Regions from separate parts of the Aeromonas popoffii genome, predicted to be linked through region 3. Evidence: predicted binding sites of a transcription regulator. Region 3 holds the regulator's gene; each other region holds the start of a gene.
What was found. Region 3 encodes sigma-54, which starts transcription at its own class of promoters, with help from an activator protein. Its sites were predicted from a motif close to TGGCACNGTTTTNGCTT; they were not measured.
Positions count from the first base shown of each region.

Region 1: a site for sigma-54 is predicted at 2,062-2,078, ahead of glnA (glutamate--ammonia ligase). Genes of this name have one in related genera too.
Region 2: a site for sigma-54 is predicted at 2,123-2,139, ahead of fliE (flagellar hook-basal body complex protein FliE). Genes of this name have one in related genera too.

Region 1 covers NZ_CP149129.1:161,173-164,453, forward strand. Annotated here, with positions in the region: gene WJM78_RS00790 (DUF4124 domain-containing protein) at 1-479, opposite strand, end outside; gene glnA (glutamate--ammonia ligase) at 596-2,005, opposite strand; gene typA (translational GTPase TypA) at 2,357-3,281, shown strand, end outside.
Region 2 covers NZ_CP149129.1:3,199,100-3,202,380, forward strand. Annotated here, with positions in the region: gene fliG (flagellar motor switch protein FliG) at 1-20, opposite strand, end outside; gene fliF (flagellar basal-body MS-ring/collar protein FliF) at 13-1,719, opposite strand; gene fliE (flagellar hook-basal body complex protein FliE) at 1,766-2,083, opposite strand; gene befA (beta cell expansion factor BefA) at 2,507-3,281, opposite strand, start outside.
Region 3 covers NZ_CP149129.1:4,076,804-4,080,084, forward strand. Annotated here, with positions in the region: gene ptsN (PTS IIA-like nitrogen regulatory protein PtsN) at 4-450, opposite strand; gene hpf (ribosome hibernation promoting factor) at 453-740, opposite strand; gene WJM78_RS18870 (RNA polymerase factor sigma-54) at 762-2,201, opposite strand; gene lptB (LPS export ABC transporter ATP-binding protein) at 2,267-2,992, opposite strand; gene lptA (lipopolysaccharide transport periplasmic protein LptA) at 2,996-3,281, opposite strand, start outside.

The DNA of each region.
Region 1 (3,281 bases), 970 kb from region 3:
TTGGCCAACAACTCGAGTTGGGCCTGGTGGGCACCGCGATCCAGGTTCTCGACCCGCACGGCCAAGCCATTTTTGACTACGGGCGCCGCCTTGCCATTCAGGAGCAAGCGCACGTCATACTGGGCCGGTGCTTTCGGACTGATCTGCCCCTGGAACACCACGTTGCCCGTGTTGTCGCGCAGCGTGCTGCCCTGTTCTGGTGAGAGCAGTTCGATCGCCAGCTTGACAGCTTCCTTCTCCTTCTTGGTATCGACGCCGGTCAGGCTGTTGAAGTTCTCCACCTGCACCGAGCGCGGCGAGCTGCCAATGAGAGGGGCAACCCGCAGATCCACTTCTTTGGCTTTCTGGCCGGGGGGAGGGGCATCCGTGAAGTGGGTGACGCCATTGCTATCGACCCAGGAGTAGACCCTGGTCGCATCAACGCCGAACGAGGTTAGCAGCATGAGGGTGAGTATCCCTATGCCGTGCTTGTTGTTCATCCATCTCTCCTTAGACGGTAATTTGCTTAATCCTATCAGAGAAAAAACCCGCCAGATGGCGGGTTTTGTCACGATTAAGCAAGCTGACCGGATTTAAACGGGCAGTCTGTTCCGATTTAGACGGAGTAGTACAGTTCGAACTCCAGCGGGTGCGGGGTCATGCGCACGCGGTCAACATCCTGTTGTTTCAGTTCCAGGTAGGAGTTGATGAAGTCATCGCTGAACACGCCACCGCGGGTCAGGAACTCGCGATCGCTGTCCAGTGCGGCCAGCGCTTCGTCCAGAGAGCCGGCCACGGTCGGTACTTCAGCGGCCTCTTCCGGCGGCAGGTCATACAAGTTCTTGTCCATGGCATCGCCCGGATGGATCTTGTTGATGATGCCGTCCAGACCGGCCATCAGCTGTGCTGCGAACGCCAGGTACGGGTTGGCTGCCGGATCCGGGAAACGCACTTCGATACGACGAGCTTTCGGGCTCGGCACCACCGGAATACGGATGGAGGCAGAGCGGTTGCGGGCTGAGTAAGCCAGCATGACAGGGGCTTCATAACCCGGAACCAGACGCTTGTAGGAGTTGGTGGTTGGGTTGGCGAAGGCATTGATGGCCTTGGCGTGCTTGATGATACCGCCGATGTAGTGCAGTGCCATCTCGGACAGACCGCCGTACAGGTCGCCGGCGAACAGGTTGACGCCGTTCTTGGCCAGGGACTGGTGGCAGTGCATGCCGGAGCCGTTGTCACCGAACATGGGCTTCGGCATGAAGGTGACGGTCTTGTTGTAGGCGTGGGCCACGTTGTGGATCACGTACTTCAGAACCTGAACTTCATCTGCTTTCAGCGTGAGGGTGTTGAAACGGGTCGCGATCTCGTTCTGACCGGCGGTCGCCACTTCGTGGTGGTGAGCTTCAACGACCTGGCCCATCTCTTCCAGCACCAGACACATGGCGGCGCGGATGTCCTGGGAGGAGTCAACCGGTGCAACCGGGAAGTAACCGCCTTTCACGAACGGACGGTGGCCCTTGTTGCCGTGCTCGTACTCGGTACCCGAGTTCCAGGCGGCTTCTTCAGATTCGATTTTCACGAAGCTGTGGCCCATGGTGTTCGAGAAGGTGATGTTGTCGAACATGAAGAATTCCGGCTCCGGCCCGAACAGCACGGTGTCAGCGATGCCGCTGGCTTTCAGGAAATCTTCGGCACGCTTGGAGATGGAGCGGGGATCGCGGTCATAACCTTGCATGGTGGCCGGTTCCAGCACATCGCAGACGATGTTCAGGGTGGTCTCTTCGGTGAACGGATCCAGCTTGGCGGAGGCCGCATCCGGCATCAGCACCATGTCAGATTCGTTGATGCCCTTCCAGCCGCCGATGGAGGAGCCATCGAACATCTTGCCGTCTTCGAAGAAGTCTTCGTTGACCTGGTGGGAAGGGATGGATACGTGCTGCTCTTTACCTTTGGTGTCGGTAAAGCGCAGGTCAACAAACTTGACTTCGTGTTCCTGGATCAGGGCCAAAACGTTCTGGGCTGACATGCTAAGTAACCTCCGGTGTTAAAACTCTTAGGGTGAATGCGTCATCTTATTCACATAAGCCAGTATCGTGCCAAGTTTGTGACAGCTTGATTTCAGGGCATTTGCGACTATAACCCTGCCCCAAGACCCGCCATCTCAGCGCGTTACGCCTCAAAATAGTGCAAGAGTGGATCGTTTTGGTGCACTAAAATGGTGCGCAGTATACGGTCAGCCCCCATCTAAGCAGGCTTTGAGCGGAAGGTCTATGATCCCGAACCCCTGTTATACGAGATTGCACTGTAATTCTGCTAGGCAGATCACAAAGGCGAGAGTACAATTAGCGCCCAATTTTACCCGGTGATTGAGGCGAGAATGTTAGAGAATTTACGCAATATTGCGATTATTGCGCACGTAGACCACGGCAAAACTACCCTGGTTGATAAGCTGCTGCAGCAGTCTGGAACCCTGGACCGTACCACTGATGGTCAAGAGCGTCTGATGGATTCCAACGACCTGGAAAAGGAACGTGGTATTACCATTCTCGCCAAGAACACCGCGATCCGCTGGAAAGACTACCGTATCAACATCGTTGATACCCCGGGTCACGCTGACTTCGGTGGTGAAGTAGAGCGTGTCATGTCCATGGTCGACTCGGTGCTGCTGCTGGTTGATGCCGTTGACGGCCCGATGCCGCAGACTCGTTTCGTGACCCAGAAAGCCTTCGCCCAGGGTCTGAAGCCGATCGTGGTCATCAACAAGATTGACCGTCCGGGTGCTCGTCCTGACTGGGTAATGGATCAGGTATTCGACCTGTTTGACAACCTGGGTGCGACCGATGAGCAACTGGACTTCAAAGTTGTTTACGCTTCAGCACTGAACGGTTGGGCCACCATGGACCAAGGCGTTGAGTCCGACAACATGGAACCCCTGTTCCAGGCCATCGTCGACAACGTCGAGCAGCCGAAGGGTGACCCTGTCGGTGCTTTCCAGATGCAAATCTCCCAGCTGGACTACAACTCCTACGTCGGCGTTATCGGTATCGGCCGTATCAGCCGTGGTCGCGTCAAGACCAACCAGCAAGTCACCGTCGTCGGTGCCGATGGCAAAACCCGTACTGGCAAGGTCGGTCAGGTGCTTGGCTACCTAGGTCTGTCCCGTACCGAAGTTGTTGACGCGCAAGCGGGCGACATCATCGCCATCACAGGTCTGGGCGAGCTGAAAATCTCCGACACCATCTGTGATAACGGTGCTGTTGAAGCCCTGCCGCCGCTCTCCGTTGACGAGCCGACCGTGAACA
Region 2 (3,281 bases), 880 kb from region 3:
GTCTTATTATCTTCAGGCATCTTTGTTCGTTACCCATTCTTTAATGACCTGTGCGGCCAAATCAGGTTCGTTCGCCACCAGCGCACGTACCGCCTTGAGCAAGTCCTCGTCACGGTGCAGATCCGGCAGTTTCAGATGGCCGTCACGTACCCCGAACACCGGCTCTGACTCGGCCTGAGCGGCCAGCAGACTGAGCTCGTCATCCCCACCCAGCACTATGCTGTTGTCCAGGTCCAGATCCCCTTCCGGACGTGCATCCGGGTAGAGCAGGCGTTTGAGCATGGGGCGCACGACTGTCACGATCAACACTATGATGACCAGCACGGAGGCGGCGATGCGCACCGCGCGCCAGAACCAGGGCTGCTCGTAGATGGGTGCGGCGGCCACGCTCTCAAACTCTGGCCGGTTGAACGGGATGGCGACCACTTCCAGCGTATCACCTCGGGTCACATCAAAGCCAAGCCCGCCGCTCAGCAAACGGCGCAGGGTATCGAGCTCTGCCTGGCTGCGCGCCTCGCGGGTCACCTTGCCATCGGCGGCGGTAGCGGGTTTGTAATCCACCGCGACCGAGACCGTCATGCGGCGAATGCCCCCCATCTGGCGCCGGATATGGCTCACTGTGGTATCCAGTTCAAAGTTGCGGGTCGCCTCCTTGCGGGAGCGGCCGGAAGCCGCGGCGCTGGCACCATCAGCTGCGGCGGTCTGCTCGGGAATGTTGGAGGCGGCAGGCGGCTGGTTGGAGAGAGCACCTGGTATGCCACCGCCGCCATTGGCGCTGTTCTCTTCCAGGGTCATCTCGGAGCGCACGGCCGGCAGGTCCGGGTTGAAGGTCCTGCGGGTCTGTTCCTGCTGGGAGAAATCGAGGGAGAGGTCGACCTCCGCCGTATAATTGTCGGCGCCAAGCACGGGGATCAGAATGGCGTCAATTTTTTGTTTGTACTCCACCTCCTGCCTCTGCTGCATCGCAAACTCCTTGCGAGTCTGGGCAGAGATGGGATCCTGGGAACCCGAGTTGAGCAAGCGGCCGTTCTGATCGGTCACGGTGACACGAGTCGGCTCGAGGCCATGCACGGCAGAGGCGACCATGTCGACGATGGAGTCCACTTCCCCCTGGCCGAGGGCGTTGCCCTTGAGGCTCAGCACCACAGTTGCACTGGGCCTGCGCTCGTTGCGAGCGAACACGTTGTCCTTGGGAATTGCCAACAGCACCTGGGCCTTGGCCACGTTCTGGAACTGCTCGATGGCGCTCGCCAGCTGACGCTCGCGGCTCAGTTTGAGGCGCTCCGTCTCCATGCGCTGGCTGACGCCAAAGCTGGAGTCCTTGAGCAGAATGGACTCGCCATCGTTGCTGGCATCGGTATTGCTGGCAAGGCCGGCACGAGTCAGGCGCAGGCGGATATCCGCATATCTTTCGGCTCTGACCAGCACGCTCTTGCCATCCACCTCATAGGGGATCCGCTGCTGATCGAGGAAATCGAGGGTCTTGACCAACTCCTGGGTGGTAAAGGTGCCGAGGGGACGCATGTCCGGCTCCTTGCCCCACAGCAGGATAAACACCGCAATGGCCAGACAGATGGCAAGTCCCAGGATCAGGGTGATTTGCCGCAGCACATCGGTGTTGGACAGGAAGCCGAGTGCGGAACTCTTCTGCTCATTCTCATCGAGGGCGGCAGTGCCCTCATCGTTCATCAGCAGGTCGCCGTTTTGGTCATTAGCCACGATTTATGTCCTTATTGCTGACATCTTCATGATGTTCAGTAATCACTTATACCGGCATGTTCATGATGGTCTTGTAGGCATCGACCATCTTGTTGCGCACCTGTACCGTTGCTTCGAAAGCAATAGAGGATTTTTGGCCGGCGATCATCACATCGGACAGATCGACTGACTTGTCGCCCATATCGAAACGGGTACGCAGATCATTGGCCGCGCCTTGCAGCTCGTTGACGTTGCCGAGCGCCTGCTGCAGCAACTGACCAAAGTCAGAAGTGACCTCACGGCCGGGCTGTGCCAGTGGCGTGGCACCCGCTTCGATCTTGAGCGCCTGCATCTCTTGCATCAGGCTGCTTGCACTAATTTCCATATCTCATCCCCAGACAAATCATTGACGCTGGCATCCAGTAAGCAATTAGAGTGCCAATACACTTAGAGTGTGGTGAGAATGAGTGGCCAGACCAGGATAGGCGGGTTCGACAAGTGCCAGTGGCTCTGATTAAATCCGGCGCAGGTGCCTAATGCAAGTCAGTTAAGATAGTTTGAGTCCCAACCCGCGAGGTATAAGGGCTAAAGAGTGAGGGAGGCATGATGCCTCCCTCTTTTTTTATTGGGTACCAGTCAGGGCAAAGGTGTCAGCCCTATTGAGGCGTTCACCCTGGCACCGCTCCCGTTAATTAAGAATATTTAGTCACATAAAATGATTAAATAACTGGCATTGCCGCCATGCGGGCCTTGATAGACAGATGATGGCAACGCCATTACCTGCTGTGATCAGCCGATAACGACACCGTTACCGGCTCTTTTCCGTCAGATCCTCATCTATCCAGTATTTGGATCCCGAGATGTTGGCATCGAGCAGCAAGCCCTTCTCGCCGATCTGGTAGATGGCCATGCCGCCGTTGTATTTGGCGGTCAGCTCGGCGCTCTCTTTGCCTGCCACCACGCCCACTTCCGAGGTGGCTTCCCAGCCCTGGGTCACAAAGGCATCGAATCTGGCCTTATCTTCAAACAGGATCACCTGCTGATAGAACTTGCCCCCGATCCCGGCCGCAAGCCCCGCGCCAAACATCTTCATATAGGTGTATTCGCCACTGTTACGATTGACCGCGACGCCAGCCCCCTGGTTGGTATGGAGCATCAGGGAGAATTTGCGCGAATCGAACACCGCATAGCCATAGGCCTTGTCAAACAACAACTTGGCGGAAGGCTGCTCGTTGAACAGTCGCACCAGCGCAGTATCGGCCATAGTATTGAGCGCCACCCTTGCCTCTTGCGCCGTCTTGGGATTCAACATCTCGTCAAGCTTCTTGTCAGCGACCTTCAGCCACTCCTTGCCGGTCGCTATGCTCTTGTCGGTCCAGACTCCGGCAGTATTGAACGCCTCCTCCCCCCAGGCCGAGATGGAGGCCCAGCTCTTCTTGGAGAAGTCACTGACATCCTGCCACACCTCCTTGCCTGTTTCGCTCACCGCGGTACCAAGATCGGAGGCGGCAGCCTTCAGCTTCGCCCAATCGGCCAGACCGGGGGTCGACGCCAGTGCCAGCGTCGTTGCAATCACCAGGAAT
Region 3 (3,281 bases):
ATATCAGGCCGAGGTCATGATCTGATAGAGATCTTCATCGCTGGTTGCCTGGCGCAACTGGCGGCAAACCGCCTTGTCACCCAGTTTGGATGCCATCAGGGAAAGGGTCTTGAGGTGCTGCTTGCACTCGCTTTCCGGCACCAGCAGGGCAAAGAGCAGGTCAACCGGTTGATTGTCGATGGAGTCGAAGGGGATAGGCTCTGCGAAGGTCATCAGGATGGCGGTAGGCGGAAACTCATCACCGATCCGGCCGTGGGGAATAGCGATACCGGCACCGATACCGGTACTGCCCATCTTTTCTCTGGCCAGCAGGCACTCGAATAACGCCTGACGAGAGGTCCCCAGGCGCTCAGCGGCTAATTCACTGATGATCTCAAGGGCGCGTTTCTTGCTGGTACAAGGGACCGCACTTTTGGTGCAGTCCCGACTCAGTATGTGTTCAAGTTGCATAGTTATTTTTTATTTAACTTATCTTTGTGCTTGATGATCTGCCGATCCAGCTTGTCCAGCAGGGTATCAATCGCAGCATACATGTCGGCATGCTGTGAATTGGCGAACACCTCGCCACCGCTGACATGCAGCTTGGCTTCGGCGATCTGGTTCAGTTTTTCTACGCTCAACACCACATGAACATTGTTGATGTGGTCAAAGTGACGCTCGAGTTTGGCAAATTTGTTATTCACATAATCACGCAGAGCTTCGGTGATCTCGACATGGTGTCCGGTCAGGTTAATTTGCATAACATCATCCTTTTGTTTTGCCTAAACCAGGCGTTTGCGCTGATTGGATGGCGGGATCAACAAGGATTCACGGTACTTTGCGATCGTGCGTCTCGCCACCATAATACCCTGTTCGGCCAGCAAATCCGCGATCTTGCTATCACTTAGTGGCTTGGCGGGATTCTCTGCCGTCACCAACTTCTTGATCAGCGCACGAATTGCGGTCGATGAGCACTCTCCTCCTCCTTCGGTGTTCACATGACTGGAGAAAAAAAACTTCAGTTCGAAGATGCCACGGGGCGTATGCATGTATTTCTGGGTCGTTACCCGGGAAATGGTAGACTCATGCATCTCCACCGCTTCGGCGATGTCGTTGAGCACCATGGGTTTCATGGCTTCTTCCCCATACTCGAAAAAGCCCTGTTGCTGCTCGACAATACAGCTGGCCACCTTGAGCAGGGTGTCATTGCGACTCTCCAGACTCTTGATAAACCACTTGGCCTCTTGCAGATGGGAGCGGATGAACTGGGTGTCCTGGCTGGTGCGCGCCTGGCGCGCCATCGCGGCATAGGTCTCATTGACCCGGATGCGTGGAGCAGAATCGGGATTGAGCTCTACCACCCATTTGGGCCCCTTCTTGACCACAGTCACATCCGGGATCACGTACTGGGAGTCGCTCTGTATGATGCCATTGCCCGGTCTGGGCTCCAGCTGCTGAATCAGATCCAGCACCTCCTTGAGATCGCACTCCTTGAGCTTGGTCTTGCGTGCCAGGGTCCGATAATCACGATTGCCGAGCAAGTCCATGTGCTCGTTGAGCACCTCCTTGGCCTCATTGAGCCAGGGCAGTTCGGGGGCATATTGACCAAGCTGGATCAACAGACATTCCTGCACCGAGCGAGCGGCGATACCGACTGGATCGAAATGCTGCACCCGCTTGAGCACGGCCTCAACCTCGTCGAGTTCCACCTCGACATCCTCGCTGCTCACCGCCGCCTGTATATCTTCGAGGGAGACGGTCAGATAACCGGAATCGTCGATGGCATCTATGATGGCGAGGGCAATGGCGGCATCCAGATCGCTAAACGGCGTGAGCCGCATCTGCCACAGTAGATAGTCCTGCAGGTTCTCGGTGGTTTCACCCTGATAGACGCTGTCTTCCCCATCGTGGATGGGGCCTGCGCTCTGGGCTGTGCCGGCCGAGTAGACATCTTCCCAGGTGGTGTCCACCGGCAACTCATCCGGCATCTGATCCTGGGCCATGGCATCGCTGGAGTCGAGCTGACTGGCATCGATTGGCTCTTCCTGGCTGGTCTCCTGCACGTCATTCTCCTCTTGCTCCAGCAAGGGGTTGTTATCGAGCGCTTGCTGAATTTCCTGCTGGAGTTCCAGAGTGGAGAGCTGGAGCAGACGAATCGCTTGTTGTAATTGCGGCGTCATAGTCAGGGACTGACCGAGACGCAACTGTAATGTCGGCTTCATCTACGTCGGGATATCCTTATGTTCAGCGAGACAGTCGTCAAAGGAAATGAAGAGATGCCCCCTTACTATAGACTGAATTGATCGCCCAAATAGACGCGTTTGACCTGTTCATCTGCCAGTATCTCGGCCGGAGCACCTTCGGCAATCATCTTGCCGTGGCTGACGATATACGCCTTCTCGCATACATCCAAAGTCTCTCTGACGTTGTGGTCGGTGATCAAGACGCCCAGGCCTCTATCTTTCAGATGCTGGATGATCTTCTTGATGTCTATCACAGAAATGGGGTCGACCCCGGCAAACGGTTCATCCAGCAGGATAAAACGCGGCTCGGCCGCCAGCGCTCGGGCGATTTCGACCCGACGACGCTCCCCCCCGGACAGACTCTGACCCAGGTTGTCGCGAATGTGGGTGATATTGAACTCTTCCAGCAGCTGTTCGACATTGTCTTCCCGCTCTTCACGGCTCAGCCCCTTACGGGTCTGCATGACCCCCATCAGGTTGTCGAACACCGACAGGCGGCGGAAGATGGAGGCCTCCTGCGGCAGATAGCCGATGCCGTTACGGGCACGGATATGCATGGGCTGCAGGCTGATATCCTGATCGTCTATGGTGATGAGACCGGCATCGCTCTGCACCAGCCCCACTATCATATAGAAGGAGGTGGTCTTTCCAGCTCCATTCGGACCCAGCAACCCGACAATCTGGCCGGTACCCACTTCCAGGCTCACATCGCTGACCACCATGCGGCGCTTGTAACTTTTTTGCAGGCCGACTGCTTTCAACACTGCCATGGCTTATTTTCCCTGCTTCTTCTGATCGGCTGGCTTGTCGAAATTCTCTACCTGAGCTGGCAGGAACTCAGTCCTGACTTGCTGCTGCCCACCTTTGCTTTCAGCAATCATCTTCTGCTTGTTGATGTCGTAGCGGATCAGCTCACCTTTCACCACGCTATCTTCCTGCTTGAGTTGAGCGTTGCCGGTGATGGTCACCAGCCGGTTCTTCACCTCGTAGTGAATGCTGTTGCCGTGGGCGTTGACCGGCTTGCCGTTATCCAGGATCTGGAAGAAGGTGGCAGGTTTG